DNA from 2 places in the Aquitalea sp. FJL05 genome. Region 1 is predicted to be linked to the other one. Evidence: predicted binding sites of a transcription regulator. Region 1 holds the regulator's gene; the other holds the start of a gene.
The links. The regulator NrdR, encoded in region 1, represses ribonucleotide reductase genes. The targets are predictions, from matches to a motif close to AAANACNATATATNGTNTTT.
Positions count from the first base shown of each region.

Region 2: the regulator NrdR is predicted to act here: its motif matches at 5,353-5,372, upstream of DBR44_RS00135 (ribonucleoside-diphosphate reductase subunit alpha).

Region 1 covers NZ_QAJS01000006.1:98,641-109,064, reverse strand. Annotated here, with positions in the region: gene DBR44_RS05290 (hypothetical protein) at 1-677, shown strand, start outside; gene glyA (serine hydroxymethyltransferase) at 773-2,020, shown strand; gene nrdR (transcriptional regulator NrdR) at 2,170-2,628, shown strand; gene ribD (bifunctional diaminohydroxyphosphoribosylaminopyrimidine deaminase/5-amino-6-(5-phosphoribosylamino)uracil reductase RibD) at 2,732-3,841, shown strand; gene DBR44_RS05270 (hypothetical protein) at 4,013-4,744, shown strand; gene DBR44_RS05265 (carboxypeptidase M32) at 4,831-6,321, shown strand; gene DBR44_RS05260 (HDOD domain-containing protein) at 6,394-7,251, opposite strand; gene DBR44_RS05255 (alpha/beta fold hydrolase) at 7,393-8,265, opposite strand; gene DBR44_RS05250 (GyrI-like domain-containing protein) at 8,469-9,341, shown strand; gene DBR44_RS05245 (GyrI-like domain-containing protein) at 9,355-9,840, shown strand; gene guaB (IMP dehydrogenase) at 9,921-10,424, opposite strand, start outside.
Region 2 covers NZ_QAJS01000001.1:21,590-32,013, reverse strand. Annotated here, with positions in the region: gene purL (phosphoribosylformylglycinamidine synthase) at 1-1,790, opposite strand, end outside; gene DBR44_RS00155 (P-II family nitrogen regulator) at 1,938-2,276, shown strand; gene DBR44_RS00150 (outer membrane protein assembly factor BamD) at 2,362-3,153, opposite strand; gene rluD (23S rRNA pseudouridine(1911/1915/1917) synthase RluD) at 3,152-4,252, shown strand; gene pgeF (peptidoglycan editing factor PgeF) at 4,239-4,997, shown strand; gene DBR44_RS00135 (ribonucleoside-diphosphate reductase subunit alpha) at 5,477-8,350, shown strand; gene DBR44_RS00130 (hypothetical protein) at 8,633-9,025, shown strand; gene DBR44_RS00125 (hypothetical protein) at 9,099-9,371, shown strand; gene DBR44_RS00120 (ribonucleotide-diphosphate reductase subunit beta) at 9,390-10,424, shown strand, end outside.

The sequences.
Region 1 (10,424 bases):
GCCAGCTCTTGCATCCGGACAGTGTGGTGGCCATGGATGCGGCCAAGCTCTACCGCCTGACCCGCGAACTGGATTCGGCTGCCCCCCTGGCTGGCGAAGCGCTGGAGGGTGCGGCCATTACCCTGAAGGAAGAGGGCGTATTCCTGCGCTACCTGCTGGGTGTGGCGATTCAGCAGCCGGGCGATGCCGCACCGGTCCAGCTGGGAGGTGCCGTGGGAGCCTGGGGCATGCTCTTGATGAAATTCCTGGGCGAGCAGCTGCACACCGATGGCGTGACGCTGTTCCCCATCGCCCGTCCGCCCCTGCCGGTGATGCAGGCGCTGGTGGCTGGCAATTTCGCCCGTTTCGAGGTGGCTTTGCAGGTATTTGCCAGCAGCCAGATCCGTCGTTTGCGCGAGCTGTCGAAAGACCCGGTGGCGATTCTGTCCGCTCATGATAACGGTGAGCTGCATATCACGCTGTCGGCCGAAGGCGACGAGCGTAACTGGGAAGCCTTTGTCTGGCCGCTGGCGGCCATGGACAATGTGGCACTGATTGAATCGAACTTCCGCGAACTGATGGCGGAATGCCGGGTGCGCGATGTGCATGTGCTGCCGGCGGTTTACCCGGAAAGTCGTGATGGCATTCCGCTGTTCTTTACCGCAGACGACTTGCCGCAGTTGAACGGGCAGGCCTGAAGCGGCGCTGGTAAAAACGCTTCATGTGAAAATGTTTCAGAGGGCGATTCGTGTAGAATGGCCTCATCGTTAACCCTTTGATGGAAGAGTCAAAGATGTTTGCAGCTGACCAGACGATTGCCAAGTTCGACCCGGAATTGGCCGCCGCTATCAAGGCCGAGTGCCAACGCCAGGAAGATCATATTGAACTGATCGCTTCCGAAAACTATACCAGCCCCGCAGTCATGGAAGCCCAGGGCTCCCAGCTGACCAACAAGTACGCCGAAGGCTACCCGGCCAAGCGTTTCTACGGTGGCTGTGAACACGTGGATGTGGTCGAGCAACTGGCCATCGACCGTGTGAAGCAACTGTTCGGTGCCGAATACGCCAACGTGCAGCCGCACTCCGGCAGCCAGGCCAACCAGGCGGTGTACTTCTCCATCCTGAAACCAGGCGATACCGTAATGGGCATGAACCTGGGCCATGGTGGTCACCTGACCCACGGCTCCCCGGCCAACCTGTCCGGCAAGATGTTCAACATCGTGGCCTACGGTCTGAACGAGCAGGAAGAAATCGACTACGACGACATGGAACGCGTAGCGATGGAAACCAAGCCCAAGCTGATCATTGGCGGTGCTTCTGCCTACGCCCTGCGCTTCGATTTCGAACGCATGGGTCAGATCGCCAAGAAGTGCGGTGCTTACTTCATGGTCGACATGGCGCACTATGCCGGCCTGATCGCCGCTGGTGTGTACCCGAATCCGGTGCCGTACGCCGACTTCGTGACCTCCACCACCCACAAGACCCTGCGTGGTCCGCGTGGCGGCATCATCCTGGCCAAGGCCGAGTTCGAGAAGAGCATCAACAGCAACGTCTTCCCGACCCTGCAGGGCGGCCCGCTGATGCATGTGATTGCCGGCAAGGCCATCGCTTTCAAGGAAGCGCTGCAACCGGAATTCAAGGTGTATCAGGAACAAGTGCTGAAGAACGCCGATGCCATGGCCCGTGCCCTGGCCGAGCGCGGTCTGCGCATCATCTCCGGTCGTACCGAAAGCCATGTCTTCCTGGTGGACCTACGTCCCAAGGGCCTGACCGGCAAGGCTGCCGACGCGCTGCTGGGCCGTGGTCACATCACGGTCAACAAGAACGCCATTCCGAATGACCCGGAAAGCCCGTTCGTGACCTCCGGCATCCGTATCGGTTCGCCGGCCATCACCACCCGTGGCTTCAAGGAAGCCGAGGCGGTCATGGTGGCTAATCTGGTTGCCGATGTACTGGATAATCCGACTGACGATGCAGCCATCGCCCGTGTTGCCGAACAAGCAACCGCGCTGTGCCACCGTTTCCCGGTTTACGCCAAGTAAGCGCAACACTGATTGCCAGAAAGGCAGCCTGTGGGCTGCCTTTTTTCTTATCTGCGGCAAATCAAGGCGGCTTTACTGTTGCAGGCATTAACCTGTCTGATCTTTGCTGATACCATCAGACCTCATCAAACATACTGGATTGACACGTCATGAAATGTCCTTTCTGTGGCAATGCCGATACTCAGGTCATCGACTCCAGAGTCAGCGAGGACGGTGCCAGCATTCGTCGCCGTCGTCGTTGCCTGGCCTGCGAAAAGCGCTTCACGACATTTGAAACCGCTGATGTGCGCATGCCGCAGGTGGTGAAATCCGGCGGCCATCGTTCCGAGTTCGATATCGAGAAGGTGCGCACCAGTTTCCTGCGCGCCCTGCACAAGCGTCCGGTGCCTACTGCACTGGTAGATGATGCCATCGACCGCATCTGTCACAAGCTGCTGCAACTGGGCGAGCGCGAAGTCTCCAGCCGCCAGATCGGCGAAATGGTGATGAACGAACTGGCCAAACTGGACAAGGTCGCCTACGTGCGTTTTGCCTCGGTTTATCGCAGCTTCCAGGATATCTCCGAGTTTTCCGACGCCATCAAGGAAATCCAGAAGTCCAATCATTGAACAAGGACAGGCCAGCCCGCTGCGGCGGGCCTGTTTTCCGTTGCCGGTCGCTGGCGCTATACGGCGTGGCGCGGCCATACTCATTCCGCTGGAAGGTTGCTTGATGTCGTCGTTTTCCCCGCAAGATCATGTGTTCATGCAGCAGGCCCTGCGCCTGGCCGAAGCCGCAACCCGCCGTGCCGCACCCAATCCCGGCGTAGGTTGTGTACTGGTACGTGATGGCCAGATCATCGGTGAAGGGGCAACCTTGCAGGTCGGTGGGGATCATGCCGAAATTCAGGCAATCAAGGATTGTCTGGCGCGCGGTAACACCCCTCGCGGCGCTACCGCCTACGTGACACTGGAACCCTGCAGTCATCACGGCCGCACCCCGCCTTGTGCCGAACGGCTGATACAGGAAGGGTTGGCGCGGGTGGTGGCGGCCATGGTCGATCCTTACCATGAAGTGTCCGGCCGCGGCCTGGCCATGCTGCGTGCAGCCGGCATCGATGCCCGTGCCGGACTGCTGGAAACCGAGGCGCGCCGGGTGCATCGCGGTTTTCTGTCGCGGGTGGAGCGCCAACGCCCCTGGGTCACGCTGAAAGCAGCGGCCACGCTGGATGGCAAGACGGCCTTGCTCAATGGCAAAAGCCAATGGATTACCGGCCCGGCGGCCCGTCATGATGTGCAAAAGCTGCGCGCCCGCCACTGTGCCATCCTCACCGGTAGCGGTACGGTACTGGTCGACAATCCGCAGCTGACGGTACGCGATTTCATCCTGCCGCAGCAGCCCTTGCGCGTGGTGCTGGATAGCCGGCTGGTCACCCCGCCGGATCGGCGCATATTCCATGGTGGCAATACCCTGCTGGTCACCAGCAGTGCCGACCTGGCCCGTCATCAGCCTTATCTGCAGCGTGGTGCCGAGCTGATGGTGCTGCCGGAAGATGCCGGTCATGCCAATCTGCCGATGTTGATGCGCCATCTGGCTGAGCGCGGCATCAATGAATTGATGATAGAAGCGGGTGCTGGTCTGAACGGTGCCCTGGTGCGGGCTGGTCTGGTTGACGAAGCCATTCTGTATCTCGCTCCAGCGCTGGTCGGCAGTACGGCACAGGGCCTGTTTGCCTGGCCGGCGCTGGAAGACCTTGCCGACAAGCAGCAGGTAAAAATTCAGGATGTACGCATGGTAGGGGCGGATATCCGCATCAACATGACATTTGCCGCGCCTCTGTGACCCGCACAGGCAAGGCTGCAGCGGATATCAGGCTGGCTGAACAGGCTGGCTTGTTCCACAATGAAGCAGTGTATTCATTGCTCCGGCTGCCGCCTGGCACGGGTGTGGTGAAACACAAGACTGGCGGTAGCCGCCAGTATCGGCCTGGGCTGCTAGCATGAGTAGACAACAATGACTGACTCAGCCTCATCACTTCCCGCCATGGACACGGTCGGCTTGCAGCAGGCGCTGGATGCCTATCTGCGCCTTATCATGCGCCAGGGGGCGGCCGAACAGGTGCTGGACGAGCGGCGGCAATTGCTGGATCAACTGCTGCCACTATTGGAAGGGGTAACACGCGATGCCCATTCCTTCCGGCGCGTGGTGGAGCGCTTTGTCGGCAGCTGTGCCGTGATCGACCGCGTCACGGCGTTAACCTGCGCGCGCGAGTTCTATTATTTCTGGCTGGGTGATGTGAAAAAGCTGGTGGAAATTACCGCCCGCTCCGGCTTTACCACGCGCAATGTCCGGCTGGAGATGGCCGACTCACTGGCCTCGCTGCTGGAGCGCATGCAGCGCCAGGGCTTCGATGCCTTTCCGCCCTCGCTGGAAATCTATCTGGGCAAACTGTTCGAGGATGGCATGGCGGAAGCCGACATTCACGAACGCGAAATGCTGCTCAAGGGCATGCTGTTCCTGCTGTCCGGGCAACCTTACCGGCCAGACAGCTTCCGCATGGTGGTCGATGCCATGCTGTTGCACCTGAACGATAGCCGCAACAAAAAAGCCTTCGTGCAACTGGCGCGCGAATACTTCTACTATTGGCTGTCTTTCCCGCCGGCGCACGAACGTATACATCTGGCAGAGGAGGCAGCTCAACCCATCAGCCTGCTCCAGCCGGGCAGTACCACGCGCCAGCGCTGAGCGCACACCACTTTTGCTGTCCCCGGCTGGATTTGCCGGGCAGCGGCGTGGCATCATGCTCCCACTCATCTCTTGCAGGAGCACGCATGTCCCAGCCTTCGGCCTACCAGTCCCTCGTTGCCAGCTTTACCCGGCTTTACCGTTACGAACATCTTTCCGCCATGGTCAGCTGGGATCAGGCCACCATGATGCCGCCCAAGGGGAATGACGCGCGGGCCGCGGCGCAGGCCGAGCTGGATGTGCTGATGCACGCCACCCTGACCGACCCCGCACTGGCCGAGCAATTGCAGCGGACTGAGCAGGAAGACCTCAGCCTGCAAGAGCGCGCCAGCCTGCGCGAAATGCGCCGGGAATGGCAACGTGCCAATCTGCTGCCCGCCACGCTGGTGGAGGCACAAGCACTGGCAGGGGCGCGTTGCGAACATGCCTGGCGCAGCCAGCGCACAGCCAATGACTGGGCTGGATTTCTGCAGAATTTCCGCGAAGTGGTGGCGCTGTCGCGCCAGGAAGCCCGGCTACTGGCCGAGGCGCAAGGTTGCAGCCCCTACGATGCCTTGATGAACAAATACGAGCCGGGTATGCAGAGTGCCGATATCGACCGCATATTCGGCGAGGTGAAGCAGTGGCTGCCGGGCTTGATTGCGCAGGTCATGGCCAAGCAGGGCAGCGAACCCCTGCTCTTGCCGCAGGGCAGTTTTCCAGTGGAGCAGCAGCGTCAGCTGGGGCTGGCCGTGATGCAACGCTTGGGTTTCGATTTTGACGGGGGGCGGCTGGATGTCAGCGTTCATCCTTTCTGCGGTGGTGTCGCGGAAGACGTGCGCATCACCACGCGCTATCGCGAAGACGATTTCATGCAAAGCCTGATGGGTATCATCCATGAAACCGGCCATGCCCGTTACGAACAGGGCTTGCCGCGTGACATACTGCATTTGCCAGTAGGGCGTGCTCGCTCCATGGGCATTCATGAAAGCCAGAGTCTGTCTTTCGAGATGCAGCTGGGGCGCAGCCCGGCCTTCCTCAGCCTGATTGCACCGCTGGTCGGCCAATATCTGGGCGAGCAGCCGGCCTTGTTCGCCGAAAACCTCGCTGGGCTGTACAGCCGGGTCCATCCGGGTTTTATCCGGGTCGATGCCGACGAACTGTGCTACCCGGCACACGTCATCCTGCGCTATGAAATCGAAAAAGCCCTGATGGAAGGCGAGATCGAGGCCGAGGATATTCCGGCGCTGTGGGACGAGAAAATGCAGGCTTATCTGGGGGTGGATACCCGTGGTAATTACCGTCAGGGTTGTTTGCAGGATATTCACTGGACGGATGGCAGCTTTGGCTACTTCCCCAGCTATACGCTGGGTGCCATGTATGCGGCGCAGTATTTCGCCGTGATGCGGCGTGACACGCCGGATCTGGATCAGCGCATTGCCGCAGGTGATCTGGCGGTGGTGTTTGACTGGCTGCAGCAGCATATCTGGAGCCAGGCCAGCTTGCATGACACCAACGAGCTGGTGCAGCGTGCCACCGGAGAAAGCTTGAATCCGGCTTACTTCCATGCCCATTTGCAGGCGCGCTATCTGGGTTAGTGCCCGGCTGCTGACATGAAAAAACCGCGGCCATTGTGGCGCGCGGTTTTTTTATGGCGAGAGGCCGGGCGTTTAGCCAGCGACGGCCAGCTCCAGATGCATGGCATCCACCCAGTCTTCAAATTCCACGTCCGACATGCCCAGATAGTTCAGCACTTCGTCCTTGCGTGCCTCCCAGCCGGCATCTTCCTTGCCCGGTGTCAGCGTGCGCCAGACATGGCGCGCCGCCCGGGTGACCGCCACCATCATGCGGCCATCATGATCCAGTGGTGCATCCGGCCCGGTGCTCATGACCGTGTCGTCGTTCTGCATCAGGATCGCTTTGGCAAAGTTCTCCGGCATGTTCCAGCTGCGGGCCACCAGGTAGCCAACCACGTCATGGCGAGTGCCATGCAGCTCTTGCTCAACCAGGCCAACCCGGTCGTCGCTGGCCATTTCTGTCAGCCGCAGGGTGCGATGGTAAGTGGGGTAGCGCATCAGCATGAGGGCTATGCCGCAGCTGTGAAACAGGGCAAAGCTCTGGCAGTCATCCGGTACATGCACGATCTTGTCGCATAGTGCGGCGCTGATCGCGGCAATCTGCAAGGTGTTATCCCAGAATTGCTCTAGCGCCGGTGGTGTTTCTGCTGTCAGCCGGGTACGCAGTACCAGACCGCTGACCAGGCTGATCACATTTTTCACGCCCAGCAGGCTGATGGCCTGATGGATGGAGGTAATGTGGCGGCCACGGCCAAGAATGGGGGTGTTGGCCGCCTTGAGCATGGCGACGCACAGGGCCAGGTCTTCGCTGATGATGTCGTCCAGCTTTTGCAGCGTGACATCCGGGTCATTGCGCAGTCCCAACAGCTTGTCCAGCACATCCGGACGCGGGGGAATAACCAAATTTTTCAGGAGCTCGTCACGCTCGTCGGTACTGATCAGTGGCGTCATGCTGGATGCTATCAGGAGATAATTTGCGTTCAGTTTATCAGCCTTCCTGCCAAGCGTTAGGCCATCTTATAGGCTATCCGCTAAATTTTGACCGCACGCAAACGCGTATGGACCAGGTCTTCAATCGGGCCTGGTTTCAGCTTAAATCAGGAAAGGCTGAATCACCTCTGCCAGCGCTGTCGGTTGCTCCCACTGGATCATGTGGCCGGCGTTGGCAATCACGTTTTCCTGCAGCCGGGCAAAGCAGGCACGCCGCTCCGGCAGGGTGTCCAGCACACCTTTGGCCATGGGATGGTCCCACATATCGCCGCCCATGACCCATTGCACCGGCGCGCTGATGCGCTGCCAACAGCACTTGGCTTCTTCCAGCCGGTACAGCACCGGGTTGACCATCTTGTGGCGTGGATCAGCACGGTAGACCAGCTGGCCGTCATCCTGCTCACGCGTCAGCATGGAGGCCAGCCAGTGCGCCCGCGATGCATCCAGGCGCGGGTTGCGTTCAATCAGCTTGCTGGCAACAGCTTCCAGCTGGCCCAGTGGGTTGAATGCGGGAGCGTCACGCCGCTCGCGCAACCAGCGGGCATAGCGGCCGGGTGCTTCGGCCGGACGGGTGGCATTCAAGCCAAAGCCTTCCACCAGCGACAGGCGTTCGATGCGTTCCGGGCGTACACCGGCATAGATGCCGGCAATCATCGCCCCCATGCTGTGTCCCAGTAGCCGGACCGGCTGGCCGGGGGAGAGATGCTGCAGCAGGGCATCCAGATCGGCCAGGTAGTCGGGAAAGTAATAGCTGCCGCTATTCCAGTCGCTGTCGCCAAAGCCGCGCCAGTCAGGCGCTACGACATGCCAGTGCCCGGGCAGGGCATCGATGAGGAACTGGAAAGTGGCCGAGCTATCCATCCAGCCATGCAGCATGATCAGCAAGGGGGCCGCAGGCTCACCCCAGTGGCGCAGATGGTAACGGTGCTGGTTCAGGCTGATGAATTGGCTACGGCTGGGTTGAACAAGGGGCATGGCGAGCTAATCGTCTGGGTTGGGCAGGGGCTTAGTGTACGGAAAAAGCAGGGCGTACTCACCATCAACGGTAGACGAAGGGCGCTGCCGCCTGCATGACAGGGGAGGGGCTGCAGGAGACATTCGGGCGGAATGTGCATCGTGCTGGCGAGGCAGGCTAGAATCGCAAAATCGATCAATGCATCTCACCTAGACTGTCCGTCATGAGCAAACCCTATCGCCAGCACGGCCCCGGTACCCTGTATTCGCAACGCTTGATGCGCGCACTGGATTATCTGTGGCGGCATCTGGATCAGCCTGTCTCGCTGGAGCGGCTGGCCGAGGAGGCCTGCTTCTCGCCCTACCACTTTCATCGCTTGTTTCATGCGCTGATGGGCGAGACGCTAAGCCAGAGCCGGCAGCGCATGCTGTTGCACCGTGCTGCTGGCGAACTGGCTGCGGGCCGGCGAGCACTTCCGGTGATTTCCAGCCGCGCCGGTTATGGCAGCAGTGCCGCTTTTGTGCGGGCCTTTGGCAAGCACTACGGCGAGACGCCCGGGCGTTATCGCCAGCGCCGTTTGCTCATTTCCGCCACTTCACAGGAGCGTGTCATGCACAGCGTCAGCATCATCTTGTTACCCGCCATGCCAGTATTGCAGCGGCATCATCGGGGGCCGTATATGGGGATAGGGCAGGCTTTCGATGCCCTGCATGCCTTGGTGGGGCCCATGCCGGCTGGAGGTGAACCCTTGCAGGTGTTCGGCCAGTATCTGGATGATCCGGATGAGGTGGCAGCGGCCGATTTGCGTTCCATCGCCAGTGTCAGCCTGCCTGCCGGATTCAGCCTGAGTGATGCAGCGCTGGCGGCCCAGGGATTTTCCCATGGTGAAATCCCGGCCAGCCGTTATGCTTGCCTGGAGCATGTGGGCCCGTATGCCGAGCTGAAAACGGCATGGGATCAGTTGTATCGCCACTGGTTGCCGCAAAGCGGCGAGGAGCCCGCCGACCTGCCTTGCCTCGAGCAGTATCTGAACTCCCCTTACAATACGCCGCCCACTCAGCTGCGCAGCCGTCTGCTGCTGGCCTTGCAAGATTAAACCGGAGCCCGCCATGTATCAGGTAGAAATCATCCATTACCAACAGCCGCTGCCGGTGCTGATGAAACCGCATCTGGGGCCTTATTCTGGCATTGCTGCTGCTTTTGCCGCCTTGCGCACGCTGTTGCAGCAGCATGCGGCTGGCCCGCAAACCTTGCGGGCATTCGGTCAATATCTGGATGACCCGGCCACCGTTGCACCGCAGACGCTGCGTGCGGCGGCTTGCCTCACGCCGCCACCGGTTTTGCGCTTGTCAGAGGAAGAGCTGGGTGCAATGGGATTTGTCCATGGAGAGCTGGCGGCAGGGCGCTATGCCAGCATTGTGCATCAGGGGCCTTATCAGGGACTGGCAGAGGGCTGGAACTGGCTGCTGCAAGAGTGGCTGCCCGCCAGTGGTGAGCAGTTTGGCCTGCGGCCCCTGTTGGACGAGGCACTGAATGCGCCATTCAACACGCCGCCAGCGCTGTTGCGCACGCGCTTGCTACTGCCGCTGGCCTGAGCGTTGGCCACAAAAAAGCCCGTGTCTTGCGACGCGGGCTTTTGATCGTCAAGCGGTCGAGGACCGGCTTTGACTGAGGATTAACGCGAAACGTGGTAGTTCGGCGCTTCCTTGGTGATTTGCACATCATGCACATGCGATTCCTGCATGCCGGCGGAGGTGATTTCCACGAAGCCAGCCTTTTCATGCATTTCATCGATGTTGGCGCAGCCCAGGTAACCCATGGAGGAGCGCAGGCCGCCCATCAACTGATGGATGACGGCAGCGATCGGGCCCTTGTACGGTACGCGACCTTCAATGCCTTCCGGCACGAACTTGTCGGCAGCGTTGGAGCTGTCCTGGAAGTAGCGGTCAGCTGAACCCTGGCTCATCGCACCCAGCGAGCCCATACCACGGTAGGACTTGTAGGAACGGCCCTGATACAGCTCGACTTCGCCCGGTGCTTCTTCGGTACCGGCGAACATGCCACCCAGCATCACGCAGTTGCCACCCGCGGCCAGCGCCTTGGAAATGTCACCGGAGAAGCGGATGCCGCCGTCGGCGATCATCGGCACGCCAGTGCCTTTCAGTTCTTCGGAAACATT
Region 2 (10,424 bases), on a different contig from region 1:
TCGTCGCGCACCTGCAGATGGCCATCGTCGGTGGCCACGCCCAGCACGGCGAACGGGCAACGCTCACGCTCGCAAATGGCGGTGAAGCGTTCCAGATCCTGCGGCAGAATGGCCAGCACGTAACGCTCTTGCGATTCGTTGGACCAGATCTGCATCGGGGTCATGCCCTTTTCTTCCAGATGCACCTTGCGCAGGTGGAAGATGGCACCACGACCGGCATCGTTCACCAGTTCCGGGAAGGCATTGGACAGACCGCCCGCGCCCACGTCGTGAATCGACACGATGGGGTTGTTGCTGCCGTACTGCCAGCAACGGTCGATCACTTCCTGACAGCGGCGCTCGATTTCCGGGTTGCCACGCTGTACCGAGTCGAAGTCCAGGTTTTCGCTGTTGGCACCGGTATCCATCGAGGATGCCGCACCACCACCCAGGCCGATCAGCAGGCTGGGGCCACCCAGCTGGATCAGCAAAGCGCCTTCCGGGATTTCGTTCTTGTGAATCTGTTGCTGCTGGATGCTGCCCAGACCACCGGCAATCATGATCGGCTTGTGATAGCCGCGCACTTCGCCATCCACCACTTCTTCAAAGGTACGGAAGTAGCCGGTCAGGTTGGGACGGCCGAATTCATTATTGAAGGCTGCGCCGCCAATCGGGCCATCCAGCATGATCTGCAGGGCGGAGGCAATACGACCGGGGCGGCCGTATTCGGCCTGCTGCTCGCCATACACTTCCCACGGCTGCACAAAGCCCGGGATATTCAGGTTGGACACGGTAAAGCCGGTCAGACCAGCCTTGGGGCGCGAACCACGGCCGGTAGCGCCTTCGTCGCGGATCTCGCCGCCCGAACCGGTGGAAGCACCGGGGAAAGGCGAAATGGCGGTCGGGTGATTGTGGGTTTCCACCTTCATCAGGATGTCGGTCGGTTCGGTGGTGAAACCGTACTCGGCCGTTTCCGGAGCCGGATAGAAGCGGTCGATGAAGGCACCCTCGATCACCGAGGCATTGTCCTTGTAGGCCACCAGCGTGCCTTCCGGATGCGCATCGTGCGTATCGCGGATCATGCGGAACAGCGACTTGCCCTGCTCTACGCCATCGATCACGAACTGGGCATTGAAAATCTTGTGACGGCAATGTTCCGAGTTGGCCTGGGCAAACATCATCAGCTCAACATCGGTGGGATTGCGGCCCATGCGGGTGAAATTTTCCACCAGGTAGACGATTTCGTCTTCGGACAAGGCCAGGCCCAGCGTGCGGTTGGCTGCTTCCAGTGCGGCGCGGCCACCACCCAGGATATCCACGCTGGTCAGCGGTTGCGGATCCATGTGCACGAACAGCTTGTCAGCGTCATCCAGCGCGGACAACACGGTTTCGGTCATGCGATCGTGCAAGAGGCCCGCCAAAACCTGACGAGCCTCTTCACTTAAAGATACACCGGCGGTGCTAACCCAGTAAGCCGTGCCGCGTTCGATGCGTAGCACTTGCTCCAGCCCGCAGTGGCGGGCGATGTCGGTGGCCTTGGATGCCCAGGGCGACAGCGTCCCCAGTCGTGGCGTCACCAGGAACAGCTCGCCTTGCGGCGCGTCCGCATGCGGGGCCTCGCCATAATTGAGCAGCTTGCCCAGAATATCTTGCTGTTCGGTCGAGAGTTGGCTTTCGCTTTCTGCGAAATGCCAGAATTCGGCTTTCACGCTGATCTCGGGCAAACCGGCCTCGGCCGCCGCAGCGAGAAGTTTTTCAAGACGAAACTGGGACAGGGCGGCACCGCCCCGCAGCTTGAGAATGGTCGACATGCAACACTCGCGACAAGTATCAGGAAAGCGCGTCATAATACAGCAAAACAGGCCGTGCATTAAGGCCATTCTGTGGCGAATGTCGGGCAATCAACCGTCCACAGCGCATTTCCGGAACAATAAAGTCACCGCAAGGAGCACCCGAGCATGAAAAAAATCGAAGCCGTGATCAAACCCTTCAAACTGGACGAAGTGCGCGAAGCCTTGTCCGACATCGGCATCAACGGCCTGACCGTGACCGAAGTCAAAGGCTTTGGCCGCCAGAAGGGCCATACCGAACTGTATCGCGGTGCCGAATACGTGGTGGACTTCCTGCCCAAGGTGAAAGTGGAAGTCATTCTGGCCGATGACCTGGTGGATCGAGCCATCGAATCCATCGTGGCCGCCGCCCGCACCGGCAAGATCGGCGACGGCAAGATCTTCGTCACCCCGGTGGAACAGGTCGTGCGCATCCGTACCGGCGAAACCAACGAAGACGCGATTTGATCAGCGCCCTGCTGCCGGCCTGGCTGGCAGCAGGCAAAGAAAAAGGCCGCAAACGCGGCCTTTTCAGCTGACTGCATGGTGGGAATTATTTCCACACCTTCCACCAAGGCATTTCCTCGACTGTCCACGGCTGGGACAGATAGGCGCTCTTGGGGTAGTTCAGGGCCAGCACGCGCTTGGCATCGCTGCTGAGCTGAGTCATGCCCAGCTTGTCGTAGGCGGTCACCATCAGCGCCAGCGCTTCTTCCGGATACTTGGTGTTGGAATACTCTTTCACCACACCCTGGGCGCGGTTGGCGGCGGCCAGGTAGGCGGTGCGCTTCATGTAGTAACGGGCCACGTGCATTTCACTGCCGCCCAGCGCATCCACCAAACGATCCATCTTTGCCAGCGCATCCGCACTATACTTGCTGCCGGGGAAACGGCTGGTCAGTTCGCGGAAAGCCAGGAATGATTCGCGGGCGGCCTTGGGGTCGCGCTCGCTCATGTCCTGACCAGCCCATTTCGACAACATGCCCTGGTCGTCGTTGTAATACACCAGGCCCTTGAGGTAGTACATGTAATCCACATTCGGGTGAGCCGGATGCAGCTTGATAAAGCGGTCGGCAGCGGCGATCGCCAGCTCCGGTTCATTGTCCTTGTAATGGGTATAGGCCAGGTCCATTTCGGCCTGCTGGGCGTAGCGACCATAGGGGTAGCGCGCTTCCAGCGTTTCGTACAGCTTGACAGCACGGGTATAATTACCGCTATTCAGTTCATCCCGAGCTTCCGAGTAGAGCTTTTCCACGGTCCAGCCGCGCGTTTCGTCGTAGGTTTCCGTGGTTGCACAACCGGCAAGCCCCATCACCAACATTGCTGCTACAACGTATCTTTTCATGACCGATCCTTACTTTGACTCGGAGGATTATAGCGATATCTCGGAAAACGAGGTATCTGCTCGACAACAGCTGGAGGTTCCGCTCTCTTTGGGTAGCGAACGCCTCGACGCAGCTCTTGCCAAACTCCTCCCCGATTACTCCCGCAGCCGCCTGACCCAATGGATCAAGGATGGCCATGTTCTGGTGGACGGCAAAGTCGTCCCCCCGAAAACCAGACTGCTGGGTGGCGAAAAGCTGGACGTTACCATTGTTCAGTCAAATGAAGAAATGGCTTTCCAGCCGGAAGCCATGGATTTGCCCATTGTTTACGAAGATGAACACATCCTGGTGGTGAACAAACCGGCCGGCCTGGTAGTGCATCCGGCCAGCGGCAACTGGACCGGCACCCTGCTCAACGGCCTGCTGCACCACTGCCCGTCGCTGGCGCATGTGCCGCGCGCCGGCATCGTGCACCGGCTGGACAAGGATACCAGCGGCCTGATGGTGGTCGCCAAGACCCTGCCGGCGCAAACCGAGCTGGTGCGCCAAATGCAGGCACGCAGCGTCAAGCGCATTTATCGCGCCATTGCCGATGGCATCGTCCCCTTCGACGGCACCATCAACACGCTGATCGGCCGCGATCCGCACAACCGCCTGCGCATGGCCGTGCTGAAGTTTGGTGGCAAGACCGCCATCACCCACGTGCGGGTGCTGGAACGTTACGACGCCCACTCCTATATCGAGTGCAAGCTGGAAACCGGTCGTACCCACCAGATTCGCGTACACATGAAGGAAGCGCGCCACCCGCTGGCCGGCGACCAGCTGTACGGCAACCCGCGCCACAAGATGGACGAAGACATCGCTGCCGTGGTGAAAGGCTTTGGTCGTCAGGCCTTGCATGCCTACAAGCTGGCGCTGATCCACCCGGCCACCGGCGAAGAGCGTAGCTGGCAAGCCCCGCTGCCGGACGACTTCCGCTTCCTGCTGGACACCCTGCGTGGTGAAAGCGGCGAACGCATGGAACAGGCCACGCCGCTTGCCGAAGAGTGGCACGAAGACGAGGACGATGATGACGAAGACGACGACGGCGACATCGAGGTCATCTATGTCCGTGACTGAAGCCGGCAACAACCCGCTGCTGCAGGCCGACTGGCCTGCTCCGGCTGCCGTGCGCACCCTGCTCACCACCCGCCAGGGTGGTGTCAGCCAGCCACCCTACGACAGCTTCAACCTGGGCACCCACGTGGGAGACCAGCCGGAAGCCGTTGCCGCCAACCGCGAACAGCTGCGCCTGCTGCTGCCGGACGAACCCGCCTGGCTCAACCAGGTACATGGCATCAATGTGGTGGACGCGGCCGACATCGGCGAAACCCTGCTGGATGCCGACGCCAGCGTCAGCCGCCAGCCGGGCAAGGTGTGCGTGGTGATGACAGCAGACTGCCTGCCGGTCTTGCTGTGTGACGACGCCGGCAGCGTGGTCGCCGCCGCCCATGCTGGCTGGCGCGGGCTGTGCGATGGCGTGCTGGAAGCTGCTGTCAGCGCCACCGGCGCGGCACCTGCCACGCTGATGGCCTGGCTGGGACCGGCCATCGGCCCGGATGCATTTGAAGTTGGCGCAGAAGTCCGCGCCGCCTTCATTGCCTGCGACGCAGCCGCCGCCACGGCCTTCACCGATATTGGCGAGGGCAAGTATCTGGCCGACATCTACCAGCTGGCGCGCCAGCGCCTGGCCGCTGCTGGCGTCAGCCGGGTCTATGGTGGCGACTTCTGCACCGTCATCGAGCGCGAGCGTTTCTTCTCCTATCGCCGCGACGGGGTAACCGGGCGCATGGCCAGCCTGATCTGGCTAGAGCCACAAGACTGACCCTGCCCCAGTGACAACGGCAGCCCCTGCACTTTATGGTGCGGCGGCCGCCGTTTTTCTTTGCCGCCCGCCCGGTCACTTGCCGCTCTCCATGAACTGTCATCGAATTTTCATGCCAATAGCGTAGCAGACACGCAACAGCGGCAAAACACCAGATGTTGTGGCAGACACGCATCACCCCCCAGAAGCTTGTCTTTATTGGATTTCCTGCCGGCACCAAAAGCAGGCAAGCCTGCCCCAAAAAATTCCTATCACCCTGCAAGCCTTATCTGGCGCGGATTTCGCATTTTCCGAGCGCTGTCAAGACTTGCTCCATCGCGCCGAGAACACTAGAATTTGGGCCAATCAAGCAGTGCAAACATATATATTGTGTTTATTCACAAGGCACGCACAGCTTTTCAACAGACTTGTCCACAGCCCTGCCCGGCCTGCCACCCAGGCCGCAGCGCAACAGACGCAAACCACCCAAAGAGGGCAATATGCAACTGACCACCTTTGAAGGGCAAACCGCCGCCGAGCTCGGCCGTGCCGCAGCCCCCCAGGCCGACTTCAGCCACTACAAGACCATTCGCCGCAATGGTGCCGTAGTGGCATTCGAGCCGGTCAAGATCTCCATCGCCATGACCAAGGCATTCCTGGCCGTGATGGGGCATCAGGGCGCTACGTCCGCCAGCATCCGCGAAAAGGTAGCCCAACTGACCGAGCAGGTGGTCAACGCCCTGATGCGCCGCAAGCCGGAAGGCGGCGCCATTCATATCGAAGACATCCAGGACCAGGTTGAACTGTCGCTGATGCGCTTTGGCGAGCACGATGTGGCCCGCGCCTACGTGCTGTACCGCGAACAGCGCTCACAAGAGCGTGCTGCCCGTGGCGAAGCCCTGACCCAGATCCAGATCAACGTCATCCGCAAGGATGGCCGCAAGCTGCCGCTGGACATTGCCCGCCTGCGCGCCGGTATTGAATCTGCCGCCCAGGGCCTGGCCGGCATCGGCATCGACGCCATCCTGTCGGAAACCCTGAAAAACATTTACGACGGCGTGCCGCTGGACGAAGTCAACAAGTCCGCCATTCTGGCTGCCCGTTCCATGATCGAGCAGGACCCGGCCTACGACTACGTCACCGCCCGCCTGCTGATGGACAGCATCCGCCTGGAAATCCTGGATGAATCGGTCAGCCAGGAAGAAATGGCCGAGCGCTATGCGGAATACTTCCCGCAATTCATCAAGAAAGGCATTCAGGCCGAACTGCTGGACGAACGCCTGGCCGAGTACGACCTGAAAAAACTGGGTGCCGCCCTGGACGCCAAGCGCGACCTGAAATTCGGCTACCTGGGCCTGCAAACCCTGTTCGACCGCTATTTCCTGCACATCGACGGCACCCGCATCGAAATGCCGCAGGCTTTCTACATGCGCGTCGCCATGGGCCTGGCCCTGAACGAAGTGAACCGCGAAGCCCGCGCCATCGAGTTCTACAATGTACTGTCCAGCTTCGACTTCATGTCGTCCACCCCCACCCTGTTCAACTCCGGCACCCGTCGCAGCCAGCTGTCCAGCTGCTACCTGACCACCATTGCCGATGACCTGGACGGCATTTACGAAGGCCTGAAGGAAAACGCCCTGCTGTCCAAGTTTGCAGGCGGCCTGGGTAACGACTGGACCCCGGTGCGCGCCATGGGCTCCCACATCAAGGGCACCAACGGCAAATCGCAAGGTATCGTGCCCTTCCTGAAAGTGGTCAACGACACCGCCGTGGCCGTCAACCAGGGTGGCAAGCGCAAGGGCGCCGTGTGTGCCTACCTGGAAACCTGGCACGCCGACGTGGAAGAATTCCTCGAACTGCGCAAGAACACCGGTGACGACCGCCGCCGCACCCACGACATGAACACCGCCAACTGGATTCCGGACCTGTTCATGAAGCGTGTGATGGAAGGCGCGGAATGGAGCCTGTTCTCGCCGTCGGAAGTGCCTGATCTGCACGAACTGTATGGCTCGGCCTTCGAAAAGCGCTACCAGCACTACGAAGCCATGGGCGAACGCGGCGAAATGAAGGTTTACAAGCGCATCCCGGCCCTCAGCCTGTGGCGCAAGATGCTGACCATGCTGTTTGAAACCGGCCACCCGTGGGTCACTTTCAAAGACCCGTGCAATATCCGCAGCCCGCAGCAGCACATGGGCGTGGTTCACAGCTCCAACCTGTGCACCGAAATCACCCTGAACACCAATGACGACGAAATCGCCGTATGCAATCTGGGTTCGGTCAACCTGGCAGCCCACATGGGCGCTGATGGCAAGCTGGACGCAGAAAAACTGCAACGCACCATCCGCATCGCCCTGCGCATGCTGGACAACGTCATCGACATCAACTTCTACCCGGTGAAGAAGGCGCGCAATTCCAACCTGAAACACCGTCCGGTTGGCATGGGCATCATGGGCTTCCAGGACTGCCTGCACATGAAGCGCGTACCGTACGCTTCGCAGGAAGCCGTGGAATTTGCCGACGAATCCATGGAAATGGTCGCCTACTACGCCTACTGGGCTGGCACCGAGCTGGCCGAAGAACGCGGCCGCTATCCGTCGTACAAGGGCAGCCTGTGGGACCGTGGCCTGCTGCCGCAAGACAGCATCAACCTGCTGGCAGCCGAACGCGGCGGCTATCTGGAAATGGACCGCACCGAGCGCCTGGACTGGAACGCCCTGCGCGAACGCATCAAGCAGCACGGCATGCGCAACTCCAACACCCTGGCCATCGCCCCGACCGCAACCATCGCCAACATCATTGGCGTGTCTGCCTCCATCGAGCCGACCTACCAGAACCTGTTTGTGAAATCCAACCTGTCCGGCGAATTCACCGTCACCAACGAATACCTGGTGCGCGACCTGAAGAAAGCCGGCCTGTGGGATGAAGTGATGGTAGCCGACCTCAAGTACTTCGACGGCAGCCTGGGCCGCATCGACCGCATCCCGGCCGACCTGAAAGCCATCTACGCCACCGCTTTTGAAGTGGACCCGAAATGGCTGGTGGAAGCGGCATCGCGTCGCCAGAAGTGGATCGACCAGGCCCAGTCGCTCAACCTGTACATGGCTGGTGCATCCGGCAAGAAGCTGGACGACCTGTACAAGCTGGCCTGGATTCGTGGCGTGAAAACCACCTACTACCTGCGCACCCTGGCAGCCTCCAGCGCCGAGAAATCCACCGGCAAGGGCGGCGAGCTGAATTCCGTGGCCAGCGGCCTGAACCCGGCCTACAACGCTGCAGCCGAACAAGCCGCTCCGGCAGTCGAGGTGGACAACACCCCGGCCACCGACGCCAAATTCTGCAGCATTGACAATCCAGACTGCGAAGCTTGCCAATAAGGCAAGCAAGCAGGATGGGCTGATGCGCAGCAACAATCCGGACGGCACCGGAGCAAAGCGACGGTGTCCAGCCCGCAGGGCGCGTGAAGCCTGCCAGTAAGCAGGCAAACAAGACGGATTGACGCGAAGCAAACTGGCCACTCACCCGGCCAGCCCATTTCCAAACCGCTTGCCCGCAGGCGGTTTCCGAATGGGGAAGTGTAAAAGCAAACAAAGGCGCAGCCAGCATGGCCAGCCCTTATCTGAACAAAGCCGACAAGGCCTTAACAATCAGAGATGCCCATGACACTTCAGGAATTTTTTAACCGTTACAGCCAGGCCTACTCGGCACTGGATGCGCGCGCGGTTTCGGCCATGTTCACCCGGCCCTTCACCGCCGTACACCACGGCCAGATTGCCACCTTTGGCATTAACGACGAAGAAACGCTGTACCAGACCACGCTAGGCATTCTCGAGTACTACCGCGCCCAGGGCGTCACCAGTGCCAGCTGCTATCTGGCCGAAGTGCTGCCTTTCGGCAGCGACCTGGCCACCGTCAAGGTGCGCTGGACCGCCCGCCGCCACAATGCCGAGCCGTGGATGTTTGCCACCGGCTACCACCTGAAACGCGAACACGGCGAATGGCGCATCTACGGCCTGGCGCAGTTTGAAGAACACAGTCATCCGGCCCATTAAGCCGGACAGGCTTCTCAAGCCGGCTGGCCGCAGCCGGTTTCGGAAGACCGAACCAACACACGGGGAGTACGGCATGAGCACCACCCTATTCTGCAGCGCCAGCCGCGCAGCGCAGCATCCGGAACAAGACCGCTTTCGCAAGCTGGGCCTGGTACTGGTCGACCTGCCGCAGCCGCTGCGCGACACGCCGGCCACGCCCCGTACCGCCATCCGCATCATGCGCCAGAGCGCCATGCAGCTGGAACAAGCGCCCTGTCAGCCCGACAGCGCCACCAGCACGCATGCCCTGCCCGGCGCGCAATACCAGATCCAGTCGGCCGCCCCACAGGGCGTAGCCGGCAAATAAACACGGAGAATGCAAAACATGTTGAGCTTTGACGATACCCCGGTACAAAAACCGGCCGTTCCCTCCAGCAACGATAGCCAGACCGGCGGCCGCGTAAACGCCGTCGACAAGAAAGTCATCAACGGCACCACCGACGTCAACCAGCTGGTACCGTTCAAGCACAAATGGGCCTGGGAAAAATACCTCGCCCAGTGCGCCAACCACTGGATGCCGCAAGAAGTGAACATGCAGCGCGACATCGAACAGTGGAAAACCGGCCAACTGTCCGAAGACGAAATGCGCATCGTCAAGCGCAACCTAGGCTTCTTCGTTACCGCCGACAGCCTGGCCGCCAACAACATCGTGCTGGGCACCTATCGCCAGATCACCAGCCCGGAATGCCGCCAATACCTGCTGCGCCAGGCGTTTGACGAAGCCATCCACACCCACGCCTACCAGTACATCGTGGAAAGCCTGGGCCTGGACGAAGGCGAAGTATTCAACGCCTACAACGAAATCAAGTCCATCCGTGACAAGGATGAATTCCTGATTCCGTTTATCAATGTACTGTGCGACCCGGCCTTCAAGACCGGCACCCTGGAAAACGACCAGAAACTGCTGCGTTCGCTGATCGTGTTTGCCTGCATCATGGAAGGCCTGTTCTTCTACGTCGGCTTCGTGCAAATCCTGGCACTGGGCCGTCAGAACAAGATGACCGGCGCTGCCGAGCAGTACCAGTACATCCTGCGTGACGAATCCAGCCACTGCAATTTCGGTATCGACCTGATCAACACCATCAAGCTGGAAAACCCGCAACTGTGGACCGACAGCTTCAAGGCCGAAATCGTCGAGCTGTTCAAACAGGCCGTGGAACTGGAATACGCCTACGCCGAAGACACCATGCCGCGTGGCGTGCTGGGCCTGAACGCCAGCATGTTCAAGGAATACCTGCGCTTTATCGCCAACCGTCGCATGCAGCAGATTGGTCTGGATCAGCTGTTCCCGGGCGTGAACAACCCCTTCCCGTGGATGAGCGAGATGATTGACTTGAAGAAGGAGAAGAACTTCTTTGAG